DNA from 2 places in the Agromyces sp. CCNWLW203 genome. Region 2 is predicted to be linked to the other one. Evidence: predicted binding sites of a transcription regulator. Region 2 holds the regulator's gene; the other holds the start of a gene.

Region 1 (15,680 bases), on a different contig from region 2:
TGCGCCGTGTCGAGCACCGCGAGGGCATCGCCTTCGGCGACGTCACCCCAGTCGGCACCGAGCTGCCAGGTGCCGAGGCCGATGACCGAGACGGTTCGAGCGGTGCGGCCGAGGGTGCGAGTCTGCATGATGCTCCAGTGCTGAATCGGGGAACGGGTGTCGGGCGATCGACGCGGCGCGTTCTGCCGGGCGGCCCGCGTCCGATCGTGCCATGCCCGCGCAGCCACCGCACGCGCGGCGAGCGTCGCGGCACATGTCGGTGGGTCGCGCGAGGCTGTGCGCATGGCCGACAAGTACGACGTGAAGCGCGAACTCGCCTGCTACTCCGCTCCGCGCGGTCGCTTCGAGATCATCGAGGTGCCCGAGCTCGCCTATTGCATGGTCGACGGGCACGGCGACCCGAACAGCGCCCCCGAGTACGCGTCGGCGTTGGAGGCGCTGTACGCGGTGTCGTACTCCGCCAAGTTCCAGAGCAAGCGCGAGCTCGATCGCGACTACGTCGTCGGGCCGCTCGAGGGGCTCTGGAGCGCCGACGATCCCGCGAGCTTCGTCACGCGCGAGAAGTCGGCCTGGTCGTGGACGATGATGATCTGGCAGCCCGACTGGCTGCCGCCCGAGCTCGTCGCCGAGGCGATCGCCAAGGCCGAGGCGAAGGCTCCGGCTGCCGGCCTCGTGCGGCTCGAGCGCCTGGCCGAGGGGCGCTCGGTGCAGACGCTCCACGTGGGCTCGTACGACGACGAGGGCCCGACCCTCGCCCGCCTGCACGACGAGTTCATGCCCGGCGAGGGCCTGCGGTTCAACGGCCGGCATCACGAGGTGTACCTCGGCGACCCACGGCGCACCGCCCCCGAGAAGCTCCGAACGATCCTCAGACAGCCGGTTGCGCCGGCCTGACCCGCAGGACGCTGCGGGTCCCCTTCGCGAGTGCGCGAAGGCGTGCGGATGCCGCGGGGTGCCGCCCTCCGATGAGGGCCGCTCCGCGGCATCCGCTCGATCGCATCGCTCGCCCGGCGGGCCGATCGATACGCTCGCTCGCTCAGGCCTCCTGCTCGGCGCCGAAGCGCTGACGCGCCTCCACCGGGATGAGCGGCCGCTCGCCGCGGGCCTTGATCTGCTGCACCGCCCAGGTGTTGCCGTCTGGGTCGGCGAAGCCGAAGAAGGTGCCGCCGTCGCGCTCGTCGAAGACGGTGATCTCACTCGCCTCGACGCCGCGGCCCAGCAGCTCCTCACGGGCGGCGACCGCATCGGACACCACCAGTTGCAGGCCGTGCAGTGAGCCGGGTGCCATCTGGTTCTGCGAGGGCAGCGAGCCGATGACGATCGAGCAGCCCGAGCCGCGGGGTGTGAGCTGCGCGATGTGCAGGTCGGCGCTCCGCGTGTCGTGGTCGAGCTCGAATCCCACCCGGTCGCGGTAGAACGCGATCGAGCGGTCGAGGTCGCTCACCGGCACGATGACGACTTCCAGTGTCCAGTCCATGAGGTGCTCCGTCCGGTGGGGTGTGCGCAAGCCCGGTCAGGCGGCGAGCACGCCATCGAGTCGCGCGTAGCCCTCGGTGAGGCCCTGCTCCATGTTGCTCTGGATCATGCCGTCGCGAGCCTCGAGGCTCGGGTAGGTGGAGTGGATGCGGAGACGGGTGCGACCGTCGCCGAGGTCTTCGAACGACATCGCCTCGACGGCGACGACGTCGGGGAAGCCCTCGTACTCGAAGGTCTGCACCGCGAACTCGTTGTCGCGCACCGAGTGGAAGGTGCCGTTGAAGGCGTACTCCTCGCCCTCGGTGTCGACGTGCACGTAGCGGTACCCGCCCTGCGGCACGAAGTCCCACCGGTCGACGCGCATCTCGTAGCCGTTGGGCCCGAGCCAGCGCTTGACGAGCTCGGGGTCGCGGTGCGCGTTGAAGACGGCGGCGACGGGGGCGTCGAACTCTCGCTCGATCTCGATGAAGGGCAGGCCTTCGGGGGCGTTGATGGTGATGGGGTTCGTCATCTCAGTTCTCTTCTCTGGCGTGCCCGGCTGCGGCGCCGGGCTCAGCGGAGTCGCCGTCGTGCGCGTTCGGCGCATCGGGGGCGACGGGTGCCCCGGCGTCGGAGCCGGGGGCTTCTGCGAGCAGCGCATCCAGCGAACGGAACTGCTGCTCGTGGATCAGCCGGTATCGGTCGATCCACGCGGTGAGGGCTTCGAGCTGGGCCGCCGCGAGGTGCACGGGACGACGCTGGGCGTCACGTGTTCTCGTGACGAGCCCCGCGTGCTCGAGCACCTGGATGTGCTTCGAGACGGCCTGCTTGGTGATCGCGAACGGTTCGGCGAGCTCGTTGACCGTGGCCGGCCCTCGGCTCAGGCGGGCGATGATGCCCCGGCGCACCGGATCGGCCAGCGCCATGAAGGCACGGTCGAGCCGGTCGTCTGCACCCGGATCGAAGATCATCGCCTGTTCCCAACTCATTCATTGATCAACCATTTGATTGATTACAAAGTACGCCGAGCGGATGCCGCTGTCAAGACCCGATCTCGCAGCGGCGCGATCATCGCACCCTTGGCCGCAACGCCCACTACGGCGGGGCTTGCCGTGGGCCGCGCGAGCGACGAGTATCGGCTTCGACAGCCACGTCGAGATCGAAAGGCTCACACCATGGTCACGCTCAACCCGTACCTCAACTTCGCCGGCAACGCGAAGGACGCTCTGGACTTCTACCACTCGGTGTTCGGCGGCGAGCTCACGACGAGCACCTTCGCCGAGTTCGGCCAGGCCGACGACCCGGCCGATGCCGACAAGATCATGCACGGCCAGCTCGAGGGCGACACGGGCGTCGTGCTGATGGGCGCCGACACCCCGAGCTCGATGGGCGACCCCGGCACGGGCGGGCCGATCTCGATCTCGCTCTCGGGCGGACCCGACGACGACGCCGTGCTCCGCGGCTACTGGGAGAAGCTGCTCGCGAGCGGCACCCAGATCGTGCCCCTCGAGGTCGCGCCGTGGGGCGATGCGTTCGGCATGTGCACCGACGGCTACGACGTCACCTGGCTCGTGAACATCTCGGCGAACGCCGCCTGACCGCGCGCCGGTCGAGTCGGCGCGCCAGCGCCGCATCGAGAGCCGCCCGCCGGTCAGGCCGCAGTTGCAGGCAGCGCCACCCCGTGCAGCGCCTCGACGACGGGCGCGAGCTCGGGCTGCTCACCGGCCTCGGCGAGCACGCGCTCGAGCGTCGCGTCGTGGATCGGGCGCGCCCGCTCGTAGAGCGCACGGCCCGCGGCGGTGAGCTCGGTGTAGATGCCGCGCCGATCGTCGGCGCAGAGGATGCGCGTGAGCAGCGCGCGGTCTTCGAGGCGGTTCACGAGCCGCGTCGTCGCGCTCGGGCTGAGCGCCGCGGCGCGGGCCAGCTGCTGCATGCGCATGTGCCAGCCGTCTTGGCGGTTGAGCGCGTCGAGCACCGTGTACTCGACGACCGAGAGGTCGACGGATGCCGCGAGCGCACGCTCGAGCTCGGCCTCGATCAGTCCGTGCAGTGCGGCGAGCGTGCGCCAGCCCTGTGCGCGCACCTCGACCGCGTCGTCGGCGATGCCCATTTCTCCTCCTCGGATCAAGTAGTTGCTTGCGCCAGCTAATTGCGTGTGCAAGTATTGATGCCTGCCGTGCAATAGAGCGCGTCTGCAACTATTCGCACCAGTGTAACAGGAGACCACGCATGCCCCTCGGACTCATCGCCCTCGCGATCGGCGGCTTCGGCATCGGGCTCACCGAGTTCGTGATCATGGGCCTGCTGCCCGAGGTGGCTGCCGACTTCGGGGTCACCGAAGCGGCCGCCGGGTGGCTCATCTCGGGCTATGCCCTCGCCGTGGTGGTCGGAGCGCTCGGCCTGACGGCCGCGACCACCCGGCTCCCCCGCAAGCCCGTACTGACCGGTCTCCTCGTGCTCTTCATCGCCGGCAACGCGATCTCGGCGATGGCCCCGAGCTACGAACTCATGATGACCGGCCGCGTCGTCGCGGCGCTCTGCCACGGCGCCTTCTTCGGCATCGGCTCGGTCGTCGCCGCCGGGCTCGTCGCGCCCGAGAAGGCCGCGGGCGCCATCGCGATCATGTTCACGGGCCTCACCGCTGCGAACGTGCTCGGGGTGCCGTTCGGCACGTTCCTCGGCCAGGAGTTCGGCTGGCGTTCGACCTTCTGGGCGATCTCCGCGATCGGCGTGATCGCGCTCATCGGCATCGCGACGCTCGTGCCGAACCTCAGCACCGACGGACCCGCACCCAGCCTTCGCCGCGAGCTCACGGCATTCCGCTCCGGCCAGGTGTGGCTCTCGCTCGCCGTGACCGTGCTCGGCTTCGGCGGCATGTTCGGCGCCTTCACCTACATCGCCTACACGCTCACCGAGGTCAGCGGCTTCGCCTCGAGCGCCGTGCCGTGGCTGCTCGTGCTCTTCGGCGCCGGCCTCGTCGTCGGCAACTGGATCGGCGGCCGCCTCGCCGATCGCTCGATCGACGGCACCCTGCTGGGGTTCATCTCGGCGCTGCTCATCGTGCTCGTGCTCTTCGCCTGGCTCGCGCCGAGCCCCGTGGCCACGATCGTGCTCCTGACCGCGATGGGCGGCTTCGGGTTCGGCACCGTGCCCGCCCTGCAGAGCCGCGTGATGCGTTACGCCGAGGGTGCGCCGACCCTCGCGTCGGGCGCGAACATCGCCGCCTTCAACCTCGGCAACGCCCTCGGGGCCTGGGCCGGCGGCCTCACGATCGCGGCCGGCCTCGGCTACACCTCACCCATCTGGGTCGGAGCGATCATCACGGCGGCCGCCCTCGCCGTCATGACCATCGCCGCTGCGACCGCACGCCGACTCCCCCGAGCGGATGCCGGTGACCCCGTCCGCCTCGACACCGCCTCCTCCGCAGCCGCCTGAACCTCTCCGTCCAACCAGATCCAAGCAGCACACGAAAGGGAACCACGAATGAGCAACATCCTCATGATCGTCACCGGAGCGGACTCGCTCACGATGAACGACGGCTCGCAGCATCCGACCGGCTTCTGGGCCGAAGAGCTCGTGACCGCGCACCGCGACCTCGTGGCCGCCGGCCACACCGTCACGATCGCGACGCCGGGCGGCGTCACCCCGACGGTCGATGCGGGCAGCCTCGACCCGTCGCAGACCGGCGGCGAGGCACAGGCGCGGGGCCTCGCCGAGTACCTCGACGCGATCGCCGCAGACCTCGCGGCGGCCGTTCCCGTCGCCGACGTCGATGCGGCCGACTACGTTGCCATCGTGCTGCCGGGCGGTCACGGGCCGATGGCCGACCTCGCATTCGACGCGAACGTCGGGCGCGTGCTCGTCGCCGCGAACGATGCGGGCACCGTCATCGCGCCCTTCTGCCACGGCCCGGCCGCCCTCCTCTCGGCGAAGCTCGCCGACGGTTCGAACGCGTTCGCCGGCCGTCGCCTCACGGTCTTCACCGACGAGGAGGAGCGCACCGGCGGCACCGGCGAGAACACTCCGTGGTGGGTCGAGTCCGCCCTCCGCGATGTGGGGCTCGTGATCGACTCGGCCGCCCCGTGGAGCGACCACGTGGTCGTCGACGGCAACCTCGTCACCGGGCAGAACCCGCAGTCGAGCGCCTCGGTCGCGCGCCGGGTGATCGAGGCGATCGGCTGACCGACCGCACGACTGCACGACCGACGGCGGGGAGCTGGCGCGGGCCGGCTCCCCGCCGTCAGGCATGAGGGCGGCGCTGTCAATCCCCTCGTGCGCGGATTCGTCCGTGCGTACCGTGAACCCATGCGACCGACGTCGTGAGCACGGCGCCGGTCGGTCGCTCACCCGAAGGGCGGTCTCATGACGGGCTGGAACACGGACACACTTGCTCAGCCGGCGGGAGCCGGCGCCATCACGATCGTCGAGGGCTCGGCGTTCTGCGTCTCCCATGCGAACGGCGACATCGTTCCCGAACTCCCGCACGGGATGTTCTTCCGCGACACCCGGCTCGTGTCGCGCTCCACCCTGCTCGTCGACGGCGCGCCGGTCGAACCCCTGTCGGCGATGACGCCGGAGCCGTTCAGGGCGCTCGTCGTCGGGCGCGCCGGGCACGTACCGGGCCGAGCCGACACGCCGCTCACCGTCGAACGCGACCGGCGAGTGAACAGCGGGCTCCGCGAGAAGATCACGATCCACAACTATTCCCGCCTGCCGATGTCATGCCGGGTCGAACTCGCGCTCGAGGCCGACTTCGCCGACATCTTCGAGGTGAAGGAGGAGCGCGCCGGCGGCACCGCCCACCCGCTCGTCGCCGGCCCCGACGGACGGTTGCGCGCCGAGTCGACGAACGCCCCGGCCCGACTCGGCCTCGTCGTCACCGCAGCCGGTGCATCCCTCGACGGTGCGCGCCTCGTCTTCGAGGTACGCCTGCCGCCGCGAGGGAGTTGGACGCAGCGCATCGTCATCACCCCGACGCTCGACGGCGAGGAGGTGGCGCTCGACCCGGTCGGGGCACCCCTGCACGAGACGAGACCGGCCCGCCGGCTCACCGAATGGCAGTCCTCGATCTGGGTGCCGAGGATCGGCGACGACGACGTCGAACGCATCATCCTGCAGAGCCAGCGCGACCTCGGCTCCCTTCGCATCTTCGATCCACGGCATCCCGAGCGGGCAGTGGTCGCCGCCGGCGTGCCGTGGTTCATGGCGCTCTTCGGTCGCGACTCCCTGCTGGCCTCCTACATGACCCTCGGCCTCGATCCGACGCTCGCGATCGGCACGCTGCAGACCCTCGCCGAGCTCCAGGGCACGAAGAACGACCCGGCGTCGGAGGAACAGCCCGGCCGGATCCTGCACGAGGTTCGCCTGGGCGCCACCACGAACCTCGCACTCGGCGGCGAATCCGTCTACTACGGCTCGGTCGATGCCACACCGCTGTTCGTCTTCCTCCTCGGCGAGCTCGCCGCGTGGGGCGCCCTGCCCGATGACGCCGACGTCACCGACGACCTCGTCGCCGCGGCCGATCGCGCGCTTGCCTGGATCGAACGCGACGGCGATCGCGACGGCGACGGGTTCGTCGAGTACTCGCGGCTCAACGACTTCGGCCTGATCAACCAGGGCTGGAAGGACTCGTGGGACGGCATCAACTTCGCCGACGGCACCCTCGCCGAAGCGCCGATCGCACTCTGCGAGGTGCAGGGTTACGTCTATGCCGCCTACCGCGCCCGAGCGACGATCGCCGCATCACGCGGAGATGATGCCGGCGTCGACCGGTGGACTGCGAAGTCCGCCCAGCTGAAGGCGCGCTTCAACGAGCAGTTCTGGATCCCTGAACGCAAGTGCTTCGCCGTGGCACTCGACCGCGACAAGCGACAGGTCGACTCCTGCACCTCGAACATGGGCCACTGCCTGTGGAGCGGCATCGTCGACGACGACAAGGCGGCCGCGGTGGCCGAGTTGCTGCTGTCGGAGACGATGTTCACCGGCTGGGGCGTGCGCACCCTCGCCTCCGACATGGGCGCCTACAATCCCGCGAGCTACCACAACGGCTCGGTGTGGCCGCACGACAGCGCCATCGTCGCCGCCGGCCTCATGCGCTACGGCTTCGTCGAGCAGGCGCACCGCATCATCGTCGGGCTCCTCGATGCGGCGACCCACTTCGACGGCCGACTGCCCGAGCTCTTCTGCGGCTTCGATCGTGAGCAGTACGCGGAGCCTGTCGTCTACCCGGCCTCGTGCTCGCCGCAGGCCTGGGCCGCAGCCTCGCCATTCCTGCTGCTGCGCAGCATGCTGCGCATGGATCCCTCAGTCCCCACCGGCGAGCTCTGGCTCTCCCCGGCCATCCCGCACGAGTTCGGCGAGGTCCACCTCATGAACGTGCCGTTCGCCGGTGCACGTGTCTCCCTCGACGTCGGCGACGACGGCGACGGCACCTCGGTGACGGGGCTGCCCGACCACATCACCCTGCATACGGTCCCGCGCGGTGCCTCCCGCGCCTGAAGAGGAGGTGTCTCGTGCGAATCGGCATCATCGCCCCGCCCTGGATTCCCGTGCCACCGCCGGCCTACGGCGGCATCGAGTCGTTCATCGACACGCTGGGCCGGGCGATCGTTCGCGCCGGTCACGAGGTCGTGCTCGCGGCATCCGGTGACAGCACCTCGCCGGTGGAGCGCCTGCCCGGCTTCCCGCCCTCGGGCTCCGACACGATGGGACTCACGACGCACGAGCTGCGGCACCTCATTCGTGCGTACGCGCAGTTCGACGACGTCGACGTGATCGTCGACAACACGCTCGCGGGTCCGATCCTGGCCCGCACCGCCGCGATGGCGCCGGTCGTCACCATCGCACACGGACCATTCATCCCCCTCGTGCAGGAGCTCTACGGGGCCGCCTCGCCCGACATGCCCTTCGTCGCCATCTCCCATCACCACGCCTCGACGGCCGGGTCCGTGCGCATCGCTCGCATCATCCATCACGGTATCCGGGTGACCGAGGTGCCGACGGGCTCGGGCGGCGGCACTGCGTGCTTCGTCGGCAGGATGAACCCCACGAAGGGCGTCGTGGAGGCGATCCTCGTGGCGGAGCGTGCCGGAATTCCGCTGCGCATCGCGGCGAAGATGCGTGAGCCGGCCGAGCAGGCGTATTTCGACGAGGCCGTGCGCCCCCTGCTCGGGCGGAACGCGGAGTACATCGGCGAGCTGTCCACCGCCGAGGCATGCGCGCTCATGGGAGCGTCGTGCGCGCTCGTCAACCCGATCCAATGGGACGAGCCCTTCGGCCTCGTGATGATCGAATCCCTGGCCACCGGAACCCCGGTGATCGCGACACCGCGCGGCTCCGTTCCGGAACTCGTCGACGACGGCATCACTGGCTTCGTGCGAGCGGAGATCGACGAGCTCGCTGCCGCGCTCGTCGAGGCGGCCGCACTCGATCGCGCGGTCTGCCGTGCACGAGCGGAAGCCCGCTTCACCGATGACCGGATGGCGCGCGACTACCTCGAGCTCTTCACGGGGCTCGTCACCGATGACCGACCGATGCGTCGAACGGCGTGATGGCGCCGAGCCCGGACACGACGAGGGCCCGCCCCCCACGTGATGGCGAGCGGGCCTCCGGGTATCACCGTCGTTTTCCCGCGGTTCGGCGTCAGCTCGACGCGTTCGCCGTCACCTGGTGCTGTTCGGCGTTCGGCGAACTCATCACCTCGACCTTGCGGGGCTTCGCGCGCTCGCTCATCGGGATGATCACGCTCAGCACGCCGTTGTCGTAGTGGGCGCTGATGCCGGCGGTGTCGATGCCGTCGCCGAGGGTGATCTGGCGAAGGAACGAACCGCTCGGTCGCTCGTGCGCGAGCCACTTGACCTCGGCGTCGGCGCGCAGCGTGCGCTCGGCGCGGATCGTGAGCAGCTGACCGTCGACATCCACGTCGACCGAGCCGGGGTCGACGCCCGGCAGGTCGGCGGCGAGCACGTAGTGATCGCCATCGCGGTGCAGATCGATCGGCATCACCCGCGGCCCCTGTCGCGAGTCGAGCATGTCCGCAGCGAGGCGGTCGAGCTCACGGAACGGGTCCCACATCATGGCCATGACTTCTCCTCCCTGTCGCCGCCGAAGCGGCAGTTTCCGGAGTTGAGCCCTATCGACTCAACTACCATCAGATTAGCACTCTCCTATCGAGAGTGCCAAGATCGTCGACCGATCGGTCAACGGGGGGATTCCGCGCTATTCGGGCCCGTGCCCGGCATCGAAGCGCGCCCGATAACGCACCTCGGCCTCATCGAGCAGCGCGTTCGAGAGACGCGCGACCGGTTCGACGTCGGCGAGCAACGGCTCCGAATCCGGCCCCCTGGCCACCATGCGGCCGCGCAGCACCCAGGCGATGCGCTCGGGATTGCGCTCACGCAGGTGCTTGTACTGGCAGAGCTGCCTCGCGAGCCAGTCGGCACGCTCGCGCGTCCACCACGGCTGGGGGTCGAGTGGGTTCACCGAGAGCCCGGGCAGTTCCAGGCCGCTCTCGGTGTCGATGCTCGCCTCATCGCGATCGTGCTCGAACCCCTCGGAGTACCGCACGTGCAGGCCCGGCATCCGCCCGACGAGCGCATCGAGGTCTTCGAGCGAGTCGAGCTCGGCGAGTTCCGCATCGGCCGACGTCATGGCGCGATGATAACGCCCGCCAGCCGACTCCGGCAGCGGGTTGACGAGGCGGCCGACCGGATCAGTCGAAGAGCTCGGAGAGCCAGCTCTCCTTCTTCTTCTTGCGGTAGCCCTGGTCGCCGTACCCGCGGTTGTCGTACCCGCGGTTGTCGCCGCGGTTGTCATAACCGGACTGCTGGTACGAGGGCTGGCCGTAGGCCGGTGCCTGCGGCTGCGCGGGCGGGGCGGGCGCGGCCGGTGCCGACTGGGTGGGCGCCGAGAACTCGCGCGCCGCGCGCTCGACGATCTTGTCGAGCTCGCCACGGTCGAGCCAGACGCCACGGCACGTCGGGCAATAGTCGATCTCGATGCCGCTGCGCTCGCTCATCACGAGCACGGTTCCGTCGGTGGGGCACTGCATTGGGGGCTCCTTCTTCGGGGCCGACCGGAATCGATCGGGGGTGGTTCGACAAGATCGAGCCTAAGGAGCGAAGCTTTGAAGACGCCCAGTGTATGCACCGTGAAATGCACCGAGCGGATGCCGCGACGCCTGCCTCACGAAGAGGCGGCTGCCGCGACATCCGCTCGTGGATCGGGTGCCCGCGCGCTCAGCGCACCGGCACCCGATCGAAAGGGATGCGAGAACTTACGAAATGACCGTGATGTTCTCAGCCTGCAGGCCCTTGGGGCCGCGGGCGGTCTCGAATTCGACCTTCTGGTTCTCCTCGAGCGAGCGGTAGCCGCCCGATGCGATCGCGCTGAAGTGCGCGAAGACGTCGGCCGAGCCGTCGTCAGGAGCGATGAAGCCGAAGCCCTTGTCGGCGTTGAACCACTTGACGGTTCCGGTAGCCATATTCTTTTCCTTCTGTAAAGCCGAGCCGCCGAAGCGGCTGCGACGTGCACGGCCTCAGGCCGTGCAGGGTTCCGACGGCGACGTCCGCCGCCGGAAGTTGGTGGTGCGATCGAGTCGCATGGGGTTCGTGGCCGCGTACGAGACGAAACGGCCCGGCGTGCGAGACGCCGCGATCAGTGACCTGCGGGAGGAACCGGTGCGGGGCTTCGTCGCCGTCATCGCACCGAATGCTTCGGCGTGAGAGATGTTGCTTCGTCCCGACTGTCATCGGCTTCCCAGCCGTGTCCTGTGGGAGAGAACCCACTGCAGATACTTCAACCATAGTCCCTTCTCATGTGCAAGCGCTGGGAAATGATCGGATCCGTTCGAGGGCGGCTCGAATTCGCCCGATCCGGCCGCCTCAGAACGCCACGGATGCCGCGGTGCGGAGGTCTTCGACGAGCAGGCCGAACGCGGCCTCCCGGTCGGCCGAATCGTCGAGGCGGAGCAGCGCCGACGGATGCGTGGTGACGACGGTGGGAGCAGGAAGCGCCGATGCCGGCGCCGCCGGGTCGGGCGGCAGCACCCTCCCCCGCACCTGCCCGATGCGCACGGTTCGGCCGAGCACCGCTCGGGCCGCGGTCGCGCCGAGCGCCACGACGACCTCGGGGTCGACCGCCTCGAACTCGGCCTCGAGCCAGGGATGGCACGCGACGATGTGGGCGACGGCCGGCTTCTCGTGGATGCGCCGCTTGCCGCGGCGCTCGAACCTGAAGTGCTTGACGGCGTTCGTCACGTACACGCGGTCGCGCGGGATGCCGGCCGCATCGACCGCGTCGGCGAGCAGGCGCCCGGCCGGACCGACGAAGGGCACGCCCTCGAGGTCCTCCCGATCGCCAGGCTGCTCGCCGACGAGCATCATCGATGCGGTCTCCCGGCCGCGTGAGAAGACGACCTGGGTGGCGCCTCGCCAGAGCTCGCAGCCGCGACAGGACTCCGCGGCGAGCCGGAGCTCGTCGAGCGCCCCGCCCGTCGGCACCCACTCCTCGGCGCCCGGCCGTTCGATGCCGTCACCCATGCTCGTCACCCATACTCGTCACCCATGCTCGTCACCCATGCTCGTCACCCATGCTCGTCACCCATGCGGAGGACGCTACGCACGCTCAGCCGATGCGGCGAGGGGGTTGCGCGCGGCCGGTTCGCACGCGCGCACCCATGACACCGGGTCGCCCCGGGCATGACGAACGCCCCCGCAGCGTGCGCTGCGGGGGCGTTCGAGTGGTGCGCCTCGGCCTAGAGGCCGCGGATGTTCTCGGCCTGCAGACCCTTCGGGCCCTGTGCGACCTCGAATTCGACCTTCTGGCCCTCTTCGAGCGAACGGTAGCCGTTGCCCGAGATGGCGCTGAAGTGCGCGAAGACGTCGGCCGAGCCGTCGTCGGGAGCGATGAAGCCGAAGCCCTTTTCGGCGTTGAACCACTTGACGGTTCCGGTTGCCATACTGCTGTCCTTCTGTCCTATGGGCTGCTGGTGCGGCCCGATGCGATCGACGGTCGATCGCTGCCCCGCACGGCGGGTTGCCGACGGAGCGGGGGGCGAGGGGCGGGAGTGCGCTCAGGCATCCGCCGTCTCGTATCGGGTCATGCCACGCGGATCGGTCCGCCTCCGGGCAATCAGGTGGAGGCACGGGCAGGCGCCCGCTTGATGGAGGAATCAGTGAACATACCCTATCGGGTGACGTTCAGGTTCACAGGCTACGCGACCGAATCGTGACCTGGGAAGACCTTGTGCCGAATTCGCCGCCGATGGGAAACTCTGGCCGATGTCAGTGCGCTCGCAGCAAATGGGTGCAGAATCGTGGGATGAACCGCCGCCCCCTCGGTCTCGTCGCTGCTGCGTACGCAGCCGCCGTCCTGTGGGCGACCGTCGGCCCTGCACCGTGGCGCACGGTCGGGCATCAGCTCGACGGCGGCATCCTGAATCCCGACGCATGGACGGCTCCCGTCACGTGGACCACCGGCTACTTCTCCGAGATGGCCTTCAACGTGGCGATCTTCCTCCCCGTCGGCGTGCTGGCAGCGCTCCTCATCCCCCGCGGCCGCTGGCCCATGGCGATGCTCGCTGGCTTCGGCTTCACCGTGCTCATCGAGCTCGTGCAGGTGCCGGAGCCCACCCGCATCTCGGACCCGCGCGATCTCGTGATGAACACGACCGGCGCGGTGCTCGGCGTACTCATGGTCGTACTCGCCCGAGGCGTCCGCCGAGCGGGCCTCGTCGCTGCGGCGCTCGTCGAGCAGGTGCACGAGGAGCTGCCGGATGCCGCGACGCCCATCCTCGAGCCGGCGCTCTCACCCGCCGTCGAGCCAGACCTCGAACCGGCGCTCGAGCCGGCCCTCGCGGCGGTGCACGTCGACCGGGCCGCGTAGACCCGGCGCCGCTCCCCCTCTCCGCACCCCGCGCGCCAGTACAGTAGGCGGGTGACTTCAGCTGACTCGCGCTCCGCCGAGACCGACCGGCGCACCGGCTGGGTGGGCCTCGCCGTCATCGGCGCGGTCGGCGGGCTGCTCTCGGGAGCCTTCGGCGTCGGCGGCGGCATCCTCATGGTTCCGCTGTTCGTGATGTTCGCCGGCATGGACCAGCGCCGCGCCTCGGCCACCTCGCTCGCGGCGATCGTGCCGACGGCGATCGTGGGGGCCATCACCTATCTCGTCAACGGCGAGGTCGCCGTGATCCCCGCGCTGTTCGTCGCGGCAGGCGGCATCCTCGGCTCGTGGATCGGCGCGCGGCTGCTGCGCCGCCTTCCGCTCGGCTGGCTGCGCTGGATGTTCATCGCGCTCCTCGTCGCCGTCGCCGTGCGCATGCTGCTCTTCGTTCCCGAGCGCGCTGCGGTCGAACTCGAACTCGATGCGCTCACGATCATCGGCATGGTGGCGCTCGGACTCGTGATCGGCGTGGCATCCGGCCTCTTCGGCATCGGCGGCGGGCTCGTCATGGTGCCCGCGTTCATGCTCTTCTTCGGCATGAGCGACCTCGTCGCCAAGGGCACGTCGCTCGCCGTGATGATCCCCACCGCGATCAGCGGCACCATCACGAACGCCCGCGGCGGCATCGTCGACCTGCGGGCGGGCATCATCGCCGGCATCGCGGCGACCGCGGCGTCGTTCGGCGGCGTCGCACTCGCGCACCTGATGTCGCCCGAGGTGTCGACCTGGCTGTTCGCGGCCCTCGTCGTGATCGCCGCGGCGCAGCTCTCGGTGCGCGCCATTCGTCAGCAGAAGAAGGAGAGGAGCGAACGTGTCGCTTGAGGCCGGTTGGTACGACGACGAATCGGATGCCGCGCTGCTGCGCTACTGGGACGGCACCGCCTGGACTCCGCACACCGCCGCGAGGTCGGCGGATGCCGCACCGAACCCGTTGCGCGCGACCGCGTCCGACGCTCCACCGGCGCCCGTTGCAGGGCCCGTGACGCCGCCCGCGACTCCGACCGGGCCCGCGATCCCCGCCTTCGGCGCGGCCCCCGCGTTCGACGACATCGACGAGTCGACGACGGCCCGGCCGATGGGCTCTCGAGCGCCCCAGCCGCCCGCCGGCGCGACACCGCCGCTCGCCCCTCCGGCCCCGCCCACCGCCTCCCCCCTCGCCGCGCCGGGCGCCTTCCCGCCGCCCCCCGCGCCCGGGGAGTTCCCGTCGTACACGTTGCCCGCCCCTCCCGGGTACAGCATCCAGGAGCAGACGACCGCGCCGCTCCCTCCCGGGTACTCCGCAGCGCCGACGCCGCAGTTCTCCTACGAGCCGTACCGCACGACCGGCCGCACCTTCATCGCGACGTGGCTGTTCGCGATGCTGCTCGGCTTCTGGGGCGCCGACCGCTTCTACCTCGGCAAGTTCGGCACCGCGATCGCGAAGCTGCTGACGCTCGGCGGCCTCGGCGTATGGGTGCTCGTCGACCTGCTGCTCGTGCTCACGGGCTCGCAGCGCGACCGCGACGGTCGCGAGCTCGAGGGATACCAGGAGCACAAGCGCACGGCCTGGATCGTGACGGGCGCGCTCGTCGCCCTCTCCGTGCTCTCGAGCATCGTGTCGACCGTCGCGGGCCTGCTGACCCGCTGACCTGCGAACTCACGCCTGGCCCCGACCGGGCTCAGTTGCTGCACCATTCCGAGTGGCCGCCGACCGAACTGGCCACCGTGCGACCGGCGCGGATCTCGACCACGGTGGTCATCAGGTCGGTGAAGCCGGGATTCTCCCGGTACCCGTCGATCGTTCCCGGTTCGGGAGACTGCGTGACGGCGGCGTACTGTCCGTTCGGCGAGACGCAGTATTCGCGGATCAGGCTCGCCGAGTCGGCCGGCGCGAACACCTCCCGCATCTCACCGGTGTCATCGACCTCGGCGAGGATGGAGCTGCGCACATTCCGGTCGCCCTCCACCGTCGCCGCGACGAGTGAGATGAGGTACCGCGACTGCCCGTCGAGCACCGTGATCGGGCCGGGGTAGACGTGATCCGCGATGTCGGCGGAGGCCAGCTCGAGCGTCGTGGCGCTGCCGTCGGTCAGGTCGAAGCGCACGCCGCGATCGGGGTCGGCGACGATGAGCTGGGCGGTGCCCGGCACGAAGCCGCGCAGCTCGGTGTGCACGCCGAGCGGCGACGGCTGCTGCTTCCCGATGACGTCGACCACGAAGACCGACTGCTCGAAGTCCTGCACCACGACCGACGTCGTGCCGGGAACGAACATCCACGACGAGACGCGCGACTTCTCGCCGTTAAG
Region 2 (15,680 bases):
ACAACGGCTACGGCCACCCGACCGACCGGCTGCTCGATCTGCTGCGAGCCAACGGCACGGCGGTCGTGCGCACCGACCGGTCGGGCACCGCGCTCCTGAGCGCCGACGACGGCAGCTTCAGCCTGTGGAGCGAGCGCGACTCGGTCGGTGTCGTCGGCGGCCCGTAGACTCGAAGCCGACGAACGGGAGGTGCGGTGGCATCGCGCACAGGCGCATCGCGCTCAGGGGCATCGCCCAAGACGAAGGCGGCGATCCCGCAGCTCGCGTGGCACGCGATCCGGCCCGCACCCGTGGTACTCGTGACGGGTGCTGAAGACGTGCTCGCCGAGCGATCGATCACGATGCTCCGCGACTTCCTCCGCTCCGAAGACCCCGCCCTCGAGGTGAGCGACCTCGAAGCCGACGGCTATCGGCGCGGCGAGCTCATGACGCTCGCGAGCCCGTCGCTGTTCGGCGAGCCGCGCCTCATCCGGGTCAGCGGCGTCGAGCGCGCGAGCGACGATTTCCTGCTCGACGCGCTCGACTACCTCGGGCAGACAGCCGAGTCCACGACCCTCGTGCTGCGTCACCGCAACGGCGTGCGCGGCAAGAAGCTGCTCGACACGATCCGCGCCGGCGGTGGCGGCGGCATCGAGATCGTCTGCGCCGAGCTCAAGAAAGACGCCGAGAAGCAGGACTTCGCGGCGGCCGAGTTCCGTGCCGCGGGGCGCAAGATCAGCCCCGGCGCGCTGCGCGCCCTCGTCGGCGCGTTCAGCGACGACCTTCGAGAACTCTCCGCGGCGTGCCGACAGCTCCTGGCCGACGCACCGTCCGACATCACCGAGGCCGTCGTCGCCCGCTACTACGGCGGCCGGGTCGAGACCAACGCGTTCGCCGTCGCCGACGCCGCGATCGCCGGTCGGCACGGCGAGGCGCTCATCGCGCTCCGGCACGCGCTCGACAGCGGCGCCGATCCAGTGCCGATGGTCGCGGCCTTCGCCATGAAGGTGCGCACGATGGCCAAGGTGTCGGGTACCCGTGGCGGGGGCGCACAGCTCGCCGGCACGCTCGGCCTCGCGCCGTGGCAGGTCGACCGTGCTCGGCGTGATCTCGCAGGCTGGACCGACGAGGGGCTCGGCCGGGCGATCGAGGCGCTCGCAGCGACCGACGCCGCGGTCAAGGGTGCCGAACGCGACCCCGTGTTCGCGCTCGAACGCCTCGTCGGCGTCATCGCCTCCCGCGGCCGCGCGTAGCCGCGCAGCACACGTCCCGTCAGGAGCGAGTGCAGCGTTGCTCGGGCGCGGCATCGAGTCATCCGTCCTGGCATGACGGAGGCCCCGGCGCTTTCGCGCCGGGGCCTCCGTCGAGTGCGTGTTCGCGTCAGAGCGCGGCAACCTGCTTCGCGAGAGCCGACTTGCGGTTCGCGGCCTGGTTCTTGTGGATGACACCCTTGCTCGAAGCCTTGTCGAGCTTGCGCGTCGCGGCACGGAGGGCGGTCGTCGCCTTGTCCTTGTCGCCCGTGGAGATCGCGTCCTTCGCAATGCGGATGACGGTCTTCAGCTCGCTCTTGACGGCCTTGTTGCGCTCCTGCGCCTTGAGGTTCGTGCGGTTGCGCTTGATCTGCGACTTGATGTTTGCCACGTGGAGTTCGTCTTTCGTTCTTGTGCGGGTACCGGATGTGCCGGGAAAGGTAGAGGGGCCTCACCGGCGAATCGTGCGGGGTGGGACCCACACGCAAGCCAACAGGCAACGATACCAGCTATGAAGGCGGCTCACCAACGTTCGCGCCTGCGAGTTGCCCGGGGAAACCCGGCGAGGTGTCGGACGCTCCGGTGGGCCTGTCGCGACGGCGTCGCGCGGCGGCGGCCGAGGCCGCGGCTCGCCGATCGAGCTCGGCGACGGCACCGAGCACGATCGCGGCGAAGTCGTCGGGGCGGATGAGGCTCACGAGGTGCGTCGCGCGGGGCACGATGACGAGGTGCCCGTCGCGGGTGGCGCGCAGCATCCGTCGTTCTTCGAACCGGAAGTGGTCGAACCGGCCGTTCACGAGCCAGACGGGCACGTCGACCGCTGCAAGCGACCGAACGGGGTCGAGATCGCCGACGGCGCCGAGCACGGGCGCCATGACGTCGAGGGCCACCCCGCCGGCGAGCACGTCGATCGCTGCCTCGGGTGAGAGGAAGAGCCGGGCCATGGCGTCGTTGAGGAATCGCCCGCGGTCGGGCATCCGCCCGATGAGGGCCGCGAGCCGCCGGTAGCCGCCGAGCGGGGCGCCGCGTGGCCGAGTGCTGCACGACGCCGCCACGAGCCCGTCGAGGCGGTCTGGCTTGCGCGCGGCGAACTCGATCGAGAGATAACCGCCGAGACTGAGCCCGACGAGCAGCCGCGGGGTCGAATGATGAGCACCGCGCACGCCGGGCGCATCGGGCGCAGCGGGCGGAGGGTTCAGCGCCGCGTCGATCTCCTGCAGCGCCGCGTCGATCGAGAACGGCTCCCCGATGCGCCTGCCGTGGCCGGGCAGGTCGATCGCGACGACCTCGAGGTCGTGCGCACCGAGGAGTTCGAGTTGCCTGCGCCACATCGACGACGAGGTGCGGAGTCCGTGCACGAGCACGACGCGGGCGCGAGGCATCCGTCAGCCCGCCCTGATCGCACCCAGTTCGCGTGCCCTGGCGACGGCGGCGGTGCGCGAGCCGACGCCGAGCTTCGTGAAGATGTGCACGAGATGCGACTTGACGGTCGCCTCGCTGAGGAAGAGCACGCGGCCGATCTCGCGATTCGTGCGGCCTTCGGCGACGAGCGAGAGCACCTCGGACTCGCGAACGGTCAGTCGCTCGCCGCTTGCGCGCGAGGCGTCGAGCCGCGACGAGACGCCCGGTGCGAGCGCGGCGTCGCCGATCGCCGCGGCGTGCACGGCGGCGATGAGCTCGGCGGGCGGGGCATCCTTCAGCAGGTAGCCGCTCGCGCCGGCCTCGATCGCCCCGAGGATGTCGGCGTCGGTGTCGTAGTTCGTCAGCACGAGCACGCGCGGCGAGCCCGCCTGCGAGCGGATGCGACGGGTCGCCTCTGCGCCCTGCATCGCGCCCGGGTACTGCAGGTCCATGAGCACGAGGTCGACATCGGATGCCGCGGCCAGCTGTACCGCGTCTTCGGCCGTCGTCGCCTCGCCGACGACCTCGAGGTCGGGTTCGCTCTCGAGCATCGCGCGGATGCCGGCACGCACGACGGGGTGGTCGTCGCTCAGCAGGATCCGGATCACGGCGCCACCGCCGGGATCCGCACGGAGATCGCAGTGCCCTCGCCCGGCGCCGATTCGATGTCGACCGTGCCGCCGAGCGCAGCGGCACGCTGGCGGATGGCCCGGAGGCCGAAGCCGCCAACGCCGGCCGGGCTCGACTGTTCGGCACCTGCTCCTGCTCCTGCTCCACCCGTCGCGGGGAGGCGGAATCCGACCCCGTCGTCGACCACGTCGAGCGCGATCTCGTCGCCGAGGTAGCTGAGCGTCACCGAGGCGCGCGTGGCCGACGCATGCTGCAACACGTTCGCGAGCGACCCCTGCGCGATGCGCAGGAGCGCCGCGTCGGCCGCCATCGACAGCATCACGGGCTCGCCGCTCGTGGAGAACTCGACGCGGAGGGGAGTTCCCGACTGCAGCGACTGCTCGGTGGTCGACTCGGTGAGGCGGCGGAGCGCCGACGGCAGGGTCTGCGCGTCGAGCGACGGCGGTGCGAGTTCGCGGATGAATCGGCGCGTCTCGCCGAGGTTCTGCGCCGCCGTCTCGCGGGCGAGCTGCAGCTTCTGCTGCGTCGACTCGTCGGCGACGTCGCGCTCGGCGGCGTGCAGCAGCATCTGGATGCTCGAGAGGCCCTGCGCCACGGTGTCGTGGATCTCCTTCGCGAGCCGCTCCCGCTCGGCGAGGGTGCCGGCCTCCCGGCTCGCGGCCGCGAGCTCTTCGCGCGTCGCCATGAGATCGAGGATCAGCGCCTGACGTTCCTGCGTCTCCTGCGCCATGGCGCGGTAGCCGAGGCCGATGACGATCGCGACGCCCGCGCTGATGAGCGGGCCGAGGATCGAGCCGACCTCGAACCCGAGGTGCGTCGCGGTGCCCCAGACCGAGAGGCCGAAGGTCACGACGACGAGCGGCACCGCGATCGGTGCGGCGAGCACGTGCAGCTCGAGGAAGAAGAGGGGGAACGCGAGGAACGCGGCATCCGGTGTCAGTGCCGACATCGCGACCCACAGCACGAGCAGGCTCACGAGCCAGAGTGCCCGCGCCCAGGTGGGCAGGTGCCGGTGCGCGGCGGCGATGCCCGCGCCGTAGCAGGCGAGGAACGCGACGGCGAGTACCGTCACCAGGATCTCATCGGGCGCGTCTTCGAGCAGCGCGCGCACCACCACGAAGAGCGTGAGGCCGACGACGAGCACGTGCAGTCCGAGTCGGAGCGCTGTGAAGACCGGCCGCAGGGCCGACGGAGCGACGCGTTCGCTCGGAATCTCGATGACCGCCATTTGCTCCGAGCGTAGCCCGCAGGCGCGCCACGGGGCATCCGTCGAAAGTCTGAAGCGAAGTCATGGGAGAATCGTCAGGATGTCCCCGAAAGCCATGAACCCGCCGGTGCCCGCTGCCACCGACCCCGCGCTGATCCGCAACTTCTGCATCATCGCGCACATCGACCACGGCAAGTCGACGCTCGCCGACCGCATGCTCGGTATCACGGGTGTGGTGAGCGATCGGGACATGCGCGCGCAGTACCTCGACCGCATGGACATCGAGCGTGAGCGCGGCATCACGATCAAGAGCCAGGCCGTGCGCATGCCGTGGCAGGTCGAGGGCGCCTCGTACGCGCTCAACATGATCGACACGCCGGGTCACGTCGACTTCAGCTACGAGGTCTCGCGTTCGCTCGCTGCGTGCGAAGGTGCGATCCTCCTCGTCGACGCGGCGCAGGGCATCGAGGCCCAGACGCTCGCGAACCTCTACCTGGCGCTTGAGAACGACCTCGAGATCATCCCGGTGCTGAACAAGATCGACCTGCCGGCCGCCGAGCCCGAGAAGTACGCGAAGGAGCTCGCCGACCTCATCGGCGGTTCGCCCGACGACGTGCTGAAGGTCTCCGGCAAGACCGGAGTCGGCGTCGAGGCGCTGCTCGACCGCGTCGTCGAGCGCATTCCGGCGCCGGTCGGCAACGCGGATGCTCCGGCGCGCGCGATGATCTTCGACTCCGTCTACGACAGCTACCGCGGCGTCGTGACCTACGTGCGCATGATCGACGGACACCTGAAGCCGCGCGAGCGCATCCAGATGATGTCGACGAGGGCCACGCACGAGATCCTCGAGATCGGCGTGAGCGCCCCCGAGCCGACCCCGTCGAAGGGTCTCGGCATCGGCGAGGTCGGCTATCTCATCACCGGTGTGAAAGACGTGCGCCAGTCGAAGGTCGGCGACACGGTCACGACGGCCGCGAAGCCGGCGACCGAGGCGCTGCCCGGCTACACCGAGCCGCTGCCCATGGTCTTCTCGGGTCTCTACCCGATCGACGGCAGCGACTACCCCGAGCTCCGCGAGGCGCTCGATAAGCTGAAGCTGTCGGACGCCGCGCTCGTCTACGAGCCCGAGACTTCCGTCGCCCTCGGCTTCGGGTTCCGCTGCGGATTCCTCGGCCTCCTGCACCTCGAGATCGTGACCGAGCGCCTCGAGCGTGAGTTCGGGCTCGACCTCATCGCGACGGCCCCTTCGGTGATCTACGAGGTCACGACCGAAGACAAGAAGACCGTCACCGTCACGAACCCGAGCGAGTTCCCGACCGGGGCGAAGATCGTCGAGGTGCGCGAGCCCATGGTGCGCGCCGCGATCCTCGCGCCGAAAGACTACGTCGGCACGATCATGGAGCTCTGCCAGTCGCGTCGCGGCTCGCTCATCGGCATGGAGTACCTCGGCGAAGACCGCGTCGAGATCCGCTACAACATGCCGCTCGGCGAGATCGTCTTCGACTTCTTCGACCAGCTGAAATCGAAGACCGCCGGCTACGCCTCGCTCGACTACGAGCCCACTGGTGACCAGGCCGCCGACCTCGTGAAGGTCGACATCCTGCTGCAGGGCGAGCAGGTCGACGCGTTCAGCGCGATCGTGCACCGCGACAAGGCCTACGCCTACGGCGTGCTCATGACCGGGCGCCTCCGCGAACTCATCCCTCGCCAACAGTTCGAGGTGCCCATCCAGGCCGCGATCGGCGCCCGCATCATCGCGCGCGAGTCGATCCGTGCAATGCGAAAAGACGTGCTGGCCAAGTGCTACGGCGGCGACATCAGCCGCAAGCGCAAGCTCCTCGAGAAGCAGAAGGAGGGCAAGAAGCGCATGAAGATGGTCGGCCGCGTCGAGGTCCCCCAAGAGGCGTTCATCGCCGCGCTCTCGGGCGACGTCGAGAAGAAGGACAAGAAGTAGCCTTCGGCTGTTTCTACCTCCGGGACGCCCCCGGCGCGTACGCGCTGAGACGTTCGCGGAGCGAACCCGTGTGCAGCTCGAAGAGATGTGCGTCGTCGTCGTAGAAGTAGATCGACTCTCCCTCACCCTCCACTCGTGAGCGGGGCGGTCGCTGCTCGAGGCCGAGTTCATCGATGACCTGGTGCAGCTCGTCGAGCGAACTCGCATCGACCTGGAACGCGACGTGGTTGTACGAGCGCGGCAGCCCTCCGTCGCCCTGCATGATCGCGACCCACGTCGCCGCCGGTTCGTCGCCGACGAGGAAGAAGCGCTCCTCCGAAATCGAGAACATCTCGGCTCCGCTGTCGTACACGCGCACCGCCCCGAGCACGCGCGTGAGGATCGTCTCCATGCGGTCGAGGTCGGTGACGATGAAGGTCACGTGGCTGAGTCCGGAGCTGCCGATTCGAAGGGTGGTGTCTGCCATGCCTCCATTCTCGGCGGCCTCTACCCGGGTTCTCGACGCCGACGCCGGGTCGCGCTAGCGTGGTCGCCGCAAGTGACGAGGCGCACCGCATCGATCGGTCGCACGAACTCCGAGAGGGGCAGAGCATGGTCGGGATGCTGCGTCCAGGCGCGCTGCGGCCCGGTGACACGGTCGCCGTGGCAGCGCTGTCGGGTGGTCTCGACGCCGACGAGGAGCCGCTCTTCAGGCGCGGAGTCGCCGAGCTCGGGGGCCTCGGCTTCGACGTGAAGATCTCGCCGCTCGTCGAGATCGGGCGCCACTGGTGGTGGGGTGCCGCGACGCCGACAGAGCTCGCAAACGAGTTCAATCGGCTGCTCCGAGATCCCGAGACACGGGCGATTTTCGCCCTGACCGGCGGTCGCATGACCCTGAGCTACCTCGACCTGATCGACTATGCGGCCGTCGAGGCCGACCCGAAACCCGTCGTCGGCTTCAGCGACATCGACGCCGTGCTGCTCGCACTGCACTCGCGAACCGGCCTCGTCGGTGTGCACGGCGATCTCGTGACCTACGGGTACGGCGAGTGGCAGGAGGCCGGTGCGGAACGGCGGCAGGAGCTCGCCGACGTCTCGAGCCGCCTGCTGACGAGCACGTCACCGGTCGGCCTGCTGCCGTCCGGTCATGATTGGGATTCCTGGCGCGGTGGCCATGTCGTCGGTCCGCTGATCGGCGGCCTCCTGAACCGGCTCGTGCGCCTGCAGGCGACGCCGTTCGCGCTCTCGCCCGAACGCTTCGACGGCGCCATCCTGTTCTGGGAGGAGGTCAACACCTCGACCTCGATGATCTGGAACGACCTGCACCTGCTCCGCCACGCGGGCATTCTCGATCGCATCGCGGGCATGGTGGTCGGCCCGGTCGCCGACATCGAGGTCACCGAGGGCGGACCCGGCCTTCGAGAGATCGTGCTCGACGTGCTCGGCGACCGCGATGTACCGGTGCTCGCGAATCTCGAGATCGGCCACAACCCGCCGAACCTGCTGTTGCCGCTCGGCGTGCGCGCCCAGCTCGATGCGGATGCCGCGACCCTCTCGCTGCTCGAATCGGCCGTCGTCGAACGCTGAGCCCATGGCGATGAGTCGCCATCACCAGAGCGGACACAGGCGACCTCCGTAGAATCGAGTTCGCCTGTCGAGCCTCGATCGCACCAGACGCGCCCGCCCGACAGGCGCCGCACCACACGAAAGGCCCACGGATGACCCGCCGAAGCACCTTCACCGACCAGTCGGTCACGTACGGCGCGATCGGGGCGACCCTCGCGCCCGACCTCCTCCGTTACCCGCCGGCCGGCTACCGCCCGTCGGAAGACGCGGTGCGCCTCGGCTCGGGCCTCGAACGCTTCGAGCGCGCCGCGGAGGCGCTCATGACGTGGGGCATCCAGCGCGGCTCGGGCTTCGAGGTCGCCGACATCTCCACCGGCACGGGTGCCCAGTACCCGGGCATCGTCTACGACGCCGAGGGCGCGCCCCTCGCCGACCAGCCGGCACCGCGCATCGAGGAGCGGTTCGGCGCCGACGGCACGCCGTATATCGCCCCCGGGATGACCGCGACGCTCGAGCGCAAGAAGCGGTTCGGCACCGAGAAGACCCCCGTGCTCATCGTCTACGTCATCGACGAGCCGCAGCGCCTCGGCTTCGCCTACGGCACGACCGGCGACGGCCCCGAGAGCGGCGAGGAGTCCTTCATCGTCGAGCACCGCGACGACGACACCGTGTGGCTCACGATCCGTTCGATCTTCGCGACGACGGGCGTCACCGCGCCGATGCAGCGCAAGCGTCGCCGTGAGCTCACCCGCCTCGAACTGCGGGCGCTGCACCCCGCCGGCGGCGTCTAGTCGTGGGATCCGCCCTGCCCCTCGGCGACCCCGCGCCGGCCGACGGGCTCCTGCCGGCCTCCGCCGCCGTCGGCGCAGACGACCGCGCGTTCGGCGTCTACCTGCACGTGCCGTTCTGCCGAGTGCGCTGCGGGTACTGCGACTTCAACACCTACACGTCCGACGAGCTGCGAGGTGCGCGCCAGGTCGACTACGCCGACCACGCGATCGCAGAGGTCCGGATGTCGCGGCAGATGCTCGAGGCATCCGCTCTGCCTGCTCGCCCGGCGTCGACCGTCTTCTTCGGCGGCGGCACGCCGACACTGCTGCCGGCCGACGACCTCGTGCGCATGCTCGGCGCCATCCGTGACGAGTTCGGGTTCGTACCTGGCGCCGAGGTGACGACCGAGGCGAACCCCGACTCGGTCGGGCCCGACGATCTCGTGCGCCTGGCCGAGGGCGGCTTCACTCGCGTGTCGTTCGGCATGCAGTCCGCCGTGCCGCACGTGCTCGCGGCGCTCGATCGCACGCACGACCCGGCGCGGGTGCCGCTCGTCGTACGCTGGGCGCGCGACGCCGGCCTCGATGTGAGCCTCGACCTGATCTACGGCACGCCGGGGGAGTCGATCGACGACTGGCGCCGCAGCGTCGAGGCCGTCGTCGCCGAGCGACCCGACCACGTGAGCGCCTACGCGCTCATCGTGGAGGACGGCACCAAGCTCGCGAGGCAGATCCGCCGCGGCGAGCTCGCGCAGCCCGACGACGACCTCGAGGCCGACATGTACGAGCTGGCCGACGACCTGCTCGCCTCGGCCGGCTACGAATGGTACGAGGTCAGCAACTGGGCGACGGATGCCTCGCACCGGTCACGGCACAACCTCGGCTACTGGCGCGGGGACGACTGGTGGGGCGTGGGCCCCGGTGCGCACAGCCATGTCGGCGGCGTGCGCTGGTGGAACGCGAAGCACCCCTCGGCGTACGCCGATCGGGTGACCGCGGGCGTCTCGCCCGCGGTCGGTCGCGAGACGCTCGACGGCCCGACTCGTGAGGTCGAGCGCGTGCTGCTCCTCACGCGCATTCGCGAGGGCATCGAGATCGCGAGCCTGCACGCCGCCGGCCGCCACGCGGTCGCAGGACTCATGGCTGACGGCCTGGTGGACGCGAAAGCCGCCCTCTCGGGAGTGGTGACACTCACCAGGAGAGGGCGGCTGCTCGCGGACGCCGTGGTGCGGCGTCTGCTCGACGATGCGTCGGAGCTCAGCTCACGAACTTGATCGAGAGCGGGTAGGTGTAGGGCTGGCCCTGGTTGGCCTTCACCGCGGCGATGATGCTGAAGACGATCGTGACGACCGCGACTGCGATCAGGATGAAGATGCCGATCACGATGAACGTGGTGATGATGCCGACCACGTAGGCGATCGCCATCGTGATCTGGAAGTTCAGCGCGGTCGCGGTGTGCGCACGCACGAACGGGCCCTTGTCCTTCAGGATCAGGTAGCCGACGAGCGCGGGCACGAAGCTGAAGAAGATGCCGCCGATGTGGATCAGCGTCGCCCAGAGCTTCTCGTCGGAGGGGTTCAGCTGCGAGCCGCCCTGCTGGTAGGGGTTCGACGGCGGCGGGGGAGGCGGGGTGGCGTCGGACATGATGTCTCCTTGGTCGGCTCGCGCGGAGGCGAGATTTCGGTCTCGTCGCCCGATGGGCGAAGGTCGAGGCTCTCTCATGCTGGCACAGCAGGGCGCGCCGGGTGAAGAATTCGCCCGGCGCGCTCGCTGGCGGCCGGTTACTTGATGAGGCGGATGGCGAACGGGTAGCGGTAGTGCTGGCCGTCCTTCGCCTTCAGGAAGGCGATGATCGAGAAGACGACGCTCACGATCCAAGCTGCCCAGACGATGAAGGCGCCGATCAGGATCACGGTGAGGATCGAGCCCATGATGTAGGCGAAGACGATCGTGATCTGGAAGTTCAGTGCTTCCTTCGCCTCGGCGTTGGTGAACGAGCCGCGGTCTTTGAAGACGAGCCAGATGATGAGCGACGGAAGGAATCCGACGATGCCGCCGAGGTGGGCGAAGGAGGCCCACTGCACGTCCTGCTCCTGCGAGAGGGGTTCGGCGGCGACCGGCTGCGGTGCACCGGCGGGGGCGCCCTGCGGCGGAGCGGGCGGCGTCGGGCGGCCGTCGGCGTCGGGGCTGGAAGCGTTGGGATCGGTCATGGGGCGTGCCTTTCAGGGGGCTCTCAGATGAACCGCATCTCGCGCGACGGGGGTCGCTGCAAAGGGGGTGACTCGCGGGGGATACCCATAAGCTAGCGCCGCGCCACACGGCTGGCAACGGCGGTGTCACGGTATGGCGCGATATGATTAGCACTCACTCAGAACGAGTGCTAAGCGATGGAGGGAAGCGAGGGCCATGGTCTCCGAACGCAGCCTCGCCGTCCTGCGCGCGATCGTGCAGGACTACGTCGCGTCCCGTGAACCCGTCGGCTCCAAGTCGATCGTCGAGCGGCACGCCTTCGGCGTCTCCGCGGCGACGATCCGCAACGACATGGCGCTGCTCGAAGAGGAGGAGCTGATCGCAGCTCCCCACACGTCGTCGGGCCGCATCCCCACCGACAAGGGTTACCGCGTCTTCGTCGACCAGCTCACCGACGTGCGCCCGCTGAGCGGGGCCCAGCGGCAGGCGATCGAGACCTTCCTCGGCGAATCGAGCGACCTCGACGAGCTGCTCGCGCGCACGGTTCGACTCATCGCACAGCTCACCAATCAGCTCGCGGTCGTGCAGTACCCGAGCTTCGGCAGTGCGCGTGTGCGCCATGTCGAACTCATCGCGCTCGCTCCCGAGCGCGTGCTCTGCATCCTGATCACCGACTCCGGCCAGGTCGAGCAGCGCCTCGCCGAGCTCGAGGAGCCGGTCGACGAGCAGACGCTCGGCGATCTGCGTGTGCGGTTGAACGAGATCGCGGGCGGCCGAGCGATGGCGGATGCCGCGGACGCGCTGTCGGGCGAGCTCGACAACGTCGACCCGCGCCACGCCGCGGTGCTGCACACGCTCGCCGTCACCCTCGCCGAGCAGGCGCGAGCCCAGCGGCAGGATCGCCTCGTGGTCGCCGGCGCGGCGAACCTCGTGCGCACCGAGCAGGACTTCGCCGGGTCGATCCTCGGCGTGATCGAGGCCATCGAAGAGCAAGTGGTGCTGCTGAAGCTCTTCGGCGAGATGGCGACCGACGAGCACGCCGTCACGGTGCGCATCGGTCGCGAGAACGCCTCGTTCGGCCTCGGTGAGACCTCGGTCGTCTCGAGCGCCTTCGCGATCCCGGGCCGCGACATCTCGCGCCTCGGCATCGTCGGACCCACCCGCATGGACTACTCCCACAGCATGGCGGCCGTTCGCGCCGTCGCCCGTTACCTCTCCCGAACGCTCGGCGAGAACTGAACCCGCCGTCCGTCGCTCGCGACCGGCATCCGGCAATCGAAAGGACAAGCCCTCCGTGGCCGACCACTACGAGGTCCTCGGCGTCTCCCACGACGCAACCCCCGACGAGATCAAGAAGGCGTACCGCCGTCTCGCCCGTGAACTCCACCCCGACGTGAACCCGGGGGCCGAGGCATCCGAGCGCTTCAAGTCGGTCACGCACGCCTACGACGTGCTCTCCGACCCGAAGCAGCGTCAGCAGTACGACCTCGGCGACCAGGGCGGCTTCGGCGGTGGCCAGAACTTCGGCGGCTTCGGCGACATCTTCGAGACCTTCTTCGGGGCGGGACAGCAGACCCGCGGGCCGCGTTCGCGCCGTGAGCGCGGCCAGGATGCGCTGCTGCGCGTCGAGGTCGGCCTCGACGAGGTCATCTTCGGCACGCACCGCGACATCGAGGTCGACACCGCGGTGACGTGCGAGACGTGCCACGGCTCGTGCTGCCAGCCGGGCACCTCACCCGTCACGTGCGACATCTGCCACGGCACCGGCTCGATTCAGCGCTCGGTGCGCTCGCTCCTCGGCAACGTCATGACCTCAAGTCCCTGCGGCACCTGCCGGGGCTACGGCACCGTCATCGCGACGCCGTGCGTGACGTGCCAGGGGCAGGGCCGCGTGCGCGCGCGTCGCACTGTTCCGGTAGACATCCCCGCGGGCGTGGACACCGGCGTGCGCCTGCAGATGCCGGGCTCGGGCGAGGCCGGCCCCGCCGGCGGCCCCAACGGCGATCTCTACCTCGAGATCAAGGTCAAGAACCACGACGTCTTCAGCCGCAACGGCGACGACCTGCTGTGCACGCTCGAGGTCTCGATGACCGATGCGATCCTCGGCACGCACGCGACGGTCGCCGCACTCGACGGCGACGTCGAGGTCGAGCTCAAGGCCGGCCTCCAGAGCGGCGAGATCCTCACGGTGAAAGACCGAGGCGTCTCGCGCCTGCGTGGCTCGGGCCGCGGCGACCTCAAGGTCGGCATCCAGGTGGTCACGCCGACGAAGCTCTCGTCGAAGGAACGCGATCTCATGCAGCAGTTCGCCGCCTCGAAGAAGGCGCCCGCGCCCGAGCTCAGCCACTTCCAGCAGGGCATCTTCGCCCGCCTGCGCGACCGGTTCCTCGGCTAGGCGGATGCCGCGGTGAGCCACCTCTACCTCGACGAGACGCTCGATCTCGCAGCCGTCGCCCCCGGCGCGACCGTGGCGCTCTCGGGCGACGAGGCGCGCCACGCGGTCACCGTCTCGCGCGTGCGGGCGGGTGAGCGCATCGCGATCGGCGACGGACGCGGCACGCTCGTGCACGGCGTCGTCGCCTCGACGGGCGCCCGGGAGCTCGAACTGACCGTCGACGAGGTGCTCGTCGAAGAGGCGGCGACCCCGCGCATCACCCTCGTGCAGGCGCTCGCGAAGGGCGACCGCGACGAGCTCGCCGTGCAGGCCGCGACCGAGCTCGGCGTCGACGCGATCGTGCCGTGGGCGGCGAGCCGCTCGGTCTCCCGCTGGGAGGGGCCGAAGGCCGAGAAGGGCCGCCAGCGCTGGGCGACCATCGTGCGTGAGGCGGTCAAGCAGTCGATCCGCGCCTGGCTGCCGGTGGTCGCGCCCGTCACGACGACGGCGCAGCTCACCGAGCGCCTCGAAGGCCAGCGGATGCTGCTGCTCGAGCCGACCGCCACGGCGCTGCTCACCGACATCCGACCGGATGGCCGTGATCTCGCACTCGTCGTCGGCCCCGAAGGCGGCATCTCGCCGGCCGAGATCGAGCGGCTCACGGCATCCGGCGCCGAACCCGTGCGGCTCGGGGCATCGGTGCTGCGCACGTCGACGGCGGGGCCCGCCGCGATCGCCGTGCTGAACGCCGCGCTCGGGCGGTGGTGAGGCATCCGTCGCTACGATGGAGTCATGACCGAGTCCCGCGCAGAACCGACCCTCTTCGAGCGCATCGCCGCCCGTGAGATCCCCGCGCGCCTCGTCGCCGAGACCGAACGGGTCATCGCGTTCCACGACATCGCGCCGAAGGCGCCGGTGCACGTCGTCGTGACGCCGAAGTCGGGTGACTACCGCGACGTCGTCGAGCTCGCCGCCGGCGACCCCGGTCTGCTCGCCGAACTCGTCGAGGTCGCGCAGGGCGTGGCCAACGATCTCGCCGACGGCCAGTTCCGCCTCGTCTTCAACACCGGAGCCGCCGCGGGCCAGACGATCTTCCACGTGCACGCGCACGTCTTGGCCGGCGGTCTCGAGGAGGCCACGCTTGCCGGAGACTGATCCGATCGACGACCGCGCCGCGGCCGACCGCCCAGCCGCGGAGGCCGTCACGGCCGACGAGGAGCGGCTCACCATCGACGGCATCGCCATGGTGCGACTCCTCGGCCCGCAGGATCGCCTGCTCGCGCAGGTGCAGCGCGAGTACCCCGGTGTCGAGGTGCACGTGCGCGGCAACGAGATCGCGATCCGCGGTGACGCCGACGGGCGCATGCACGTGCGCCGACTCATCGAAGAACTGCTCGAGCTCGTACGCGCCGGGCAGGATCCGACACCCACCGAAGTGAGGAGCTCGGCCCGAATGCTCGATGCCGATTCCAATTCCAAGCCGTCCGAACTGCTCGGGCAGGTCATCGTCTCGAGCCGGGGCAAGACGATCCGGCCGAAGACCGAGGGTCAGCGCCGCTACGTCGACGCGATCGACGAGCACACCATCGTGTTCGGCATCGGGCCCGCGGGTACCGGCAAGACCTATCTCGCGATGGCGAAGGCCGTGCAGGCGCTGCAGCGCAAAGAGGTCAGCCGCATCATCCTGACTCGCCCCGCGGTCGAGGCGGGCGAGCGGCTGGGCTTCCTGCCCGGCACGCTCACCGACAAGATCGACCCGTACCTGCGGCCGCTCTACGACGCGCTCAACGAGATGATGGACCCCGAACTCGTGCCGAAGCTGCTCGCCTCGGGCACCGTCGAGGTCGCACCGCTCGCGTACATGCGCGGCCGCACGCTCAACGACTCCTTCGTCGTGCTCGACGAGGCGCAGAACACGACGCCCGAGCAGATGAAGATGTTCCTCACGCGCCTGGGCTTCGGCTCGCGCATGGTCGTCACGGGCGACATCACCCAGGTCGACCTGCCGACAGGCGCCAGCGGCCTGCGGCTCGTGACGCGCATCCTCGACCACGTCGACGACATCGAATTCGTGCGACTGACGAGCGACGACGTCGTGCGGCACACTCTCGTCGGCCGCATCGTCGACGCCTACACCGACTACGACCAGCGCCAGCAGGCGCAACGATTCGAGCGCGACCAGGCGCGAGAGTTCGCCAATCGCGCAGAACGGCGCGGCGCCGGCCCCCGCGACCACCTGCCGAGGAAGGGCAAGGCATGAGCATCGAGATCAACAACGAGTCGGCGATCGAGGTCGACGAGGCCGCGATCCAGCGGCTCGCCGTCTACGCGCTCGACGCGATGCACGTGCACCCCGACGCCGAGATCGCCATCGTGCTCG

The links. Region 2 encodes HrcA, which represses chaperone genes, less so after heat shock. Its sites were predicted from a motif close to TTNGCACTCGNNNNNNNCGAGTGCNAA; they were not measured.
Region 1: a site for HrcA is predicted at 9,610-9,636, ahead of VPH61_RS16905 (Hsp20/alpha crystallin family protein). Genes of this name have one in related genera too.

The regions. Positions count from the first base shown of each region.
Region 1 is NZ_JAZHYX010000008.1:58,620-74,299, forward strand. It holds gene VPH61_RS16850 (aldo/keto reductase) at 1-128, opposite strand, end outside; gene VPH61_RS16855 (GyrI-like domain-containing protein) at 283-894, shown strand; gene VPH61_RS16860 (VOC family protein) at 1,037-1,477, opposite strand; gene VPH61_RS16865 (SRPBCC family protein) at 1,514-1,987, opposite strand; gene VPH61_RS16870 (ArsR/SmtB family transcription factor) at 1,989-2,426, opposite strand; gene VPH61_RS16875 (VOC family protein) at 2,631-3,053, shown strand; gene VPH61_RS16880 (MarR family winged helix-turn-helix transcriptional regulator) at 3,107-3,565, opposite strand; gene VPH61_RS16885 (MFS transporter) at 3,685-4,890, shown strand; gene VPH61_RS16890 (type 1 glutamine amidotransferase domain-containing protein) at 4,939-5,637, shown strand; gene VPH61_RS16895 (amylo-alpha-1,6-glucosidase) at 5,818-7,953, shown strand; gene VPH61_RS16900 (glycosyltransferase) at 7,968-9,005, shown strand; gene VPH61_RS16905 (Hsp20/alpha crystallin family protein) at 9,097-9,537, opposite strand; gene VPH61_RS16910 (DUF6098 family protein) at 9,673-10,104, opposite strand; gene VPH61_RS16915 (TFIIB-type zinc ribbon-containing protein) at 10,166-10,504, opposite strand; gene VPH61_RS16920 (cold-shock protein) at 10,730-10,936, opposite strand; gene VPH61_RS16925 (UdgX family uracil-DNA binding protein) at 11,337-11,993, opposite strand; gene VPH61_RS16930 (cold-shock protein) at 12,209-12,412, opposite strand; gene VPH61_RS16935 (VanZ family protein) at 12,775-13,338, shown strand; gene VPH61_RS16940 (sulfite exporter TauE/SafE family protein) at 13,390-14,217, shown strand; gene VPH61_RS16945 (NINE protein) at 14,207-15,022, shown strand; gene VPH61_RS16950 (Ig-like domain-containing protein) at 15,054-15,680, opposite strand, start outside.
Region 2 is NZ_JAZHYX010000006.1:139,442-155,121, reverse strand. It holds gene VPH61_RS14575 (ComEC/Rec2 family competence protein) at 1-167, shown strand, start outside; gene holA (DNA polymerase III subunit delta) at 195-1,232, shown strand; gene rpsT (30S ribosomal protein S20) at 1,360-1,620, opposite strand; gene VPH61_RS14560 (alpha/beta fold hydrolase) at 1,739-2,611, opposite strand; gene VPH61_RS14555 (response regulator transcription factor) at 2,615-3,238, opposite strand; gene VPH61_RS14550 (sensor histidine kinase) at 3,235-4,488, opposite strand; gene lepA (translation elongation factor 4) at 4,568-6,421, shown strand; gene fosX (FosX/FosE/FosI family fosfomycin resistance hydrolase) at 6,435-6,887, opposite strand; gene VPH61_RS14535 (S66 peptidase family protein) at 7,022-7,987, shown strand; gene VPH61_RS14530 (DUF1990 family protein) at 8,119-8,757, shown strand; gene hemW (radical SAM family heme chaperone HemW) at 8,760-10,010, shown strand; gene VPH61_RS14520 (DUF4870 domain-containing protein) at 9,994-10,380, opposite strand; gene VPH61_RS14515 (DUF4870 domain-containing protein) at 10,518-10,946, opposite strand; gene hrcA (heat-inducible transcriptional repressor HrcA) at 11,143-12,165, shown strand; gene dnaJ (molecular chaperone DnaJ) at 12,221-13,321, shown strand; gene VPH61_RS14500 (16S rRNA (uracil(1498)-N(3))-methyltransferase) at 13,334-14,068, shown strand; gene VPH61_RS14495 (HIT domain-containing protein) at 14,093-14,455, shown strand; gene VPH61_RS14490 (PhoH family protein) at 14,544-15,560, shown strand; gene ybeY (rRNA maturation RNase YbeY) at 15,557-15,680, shown strand, end outside.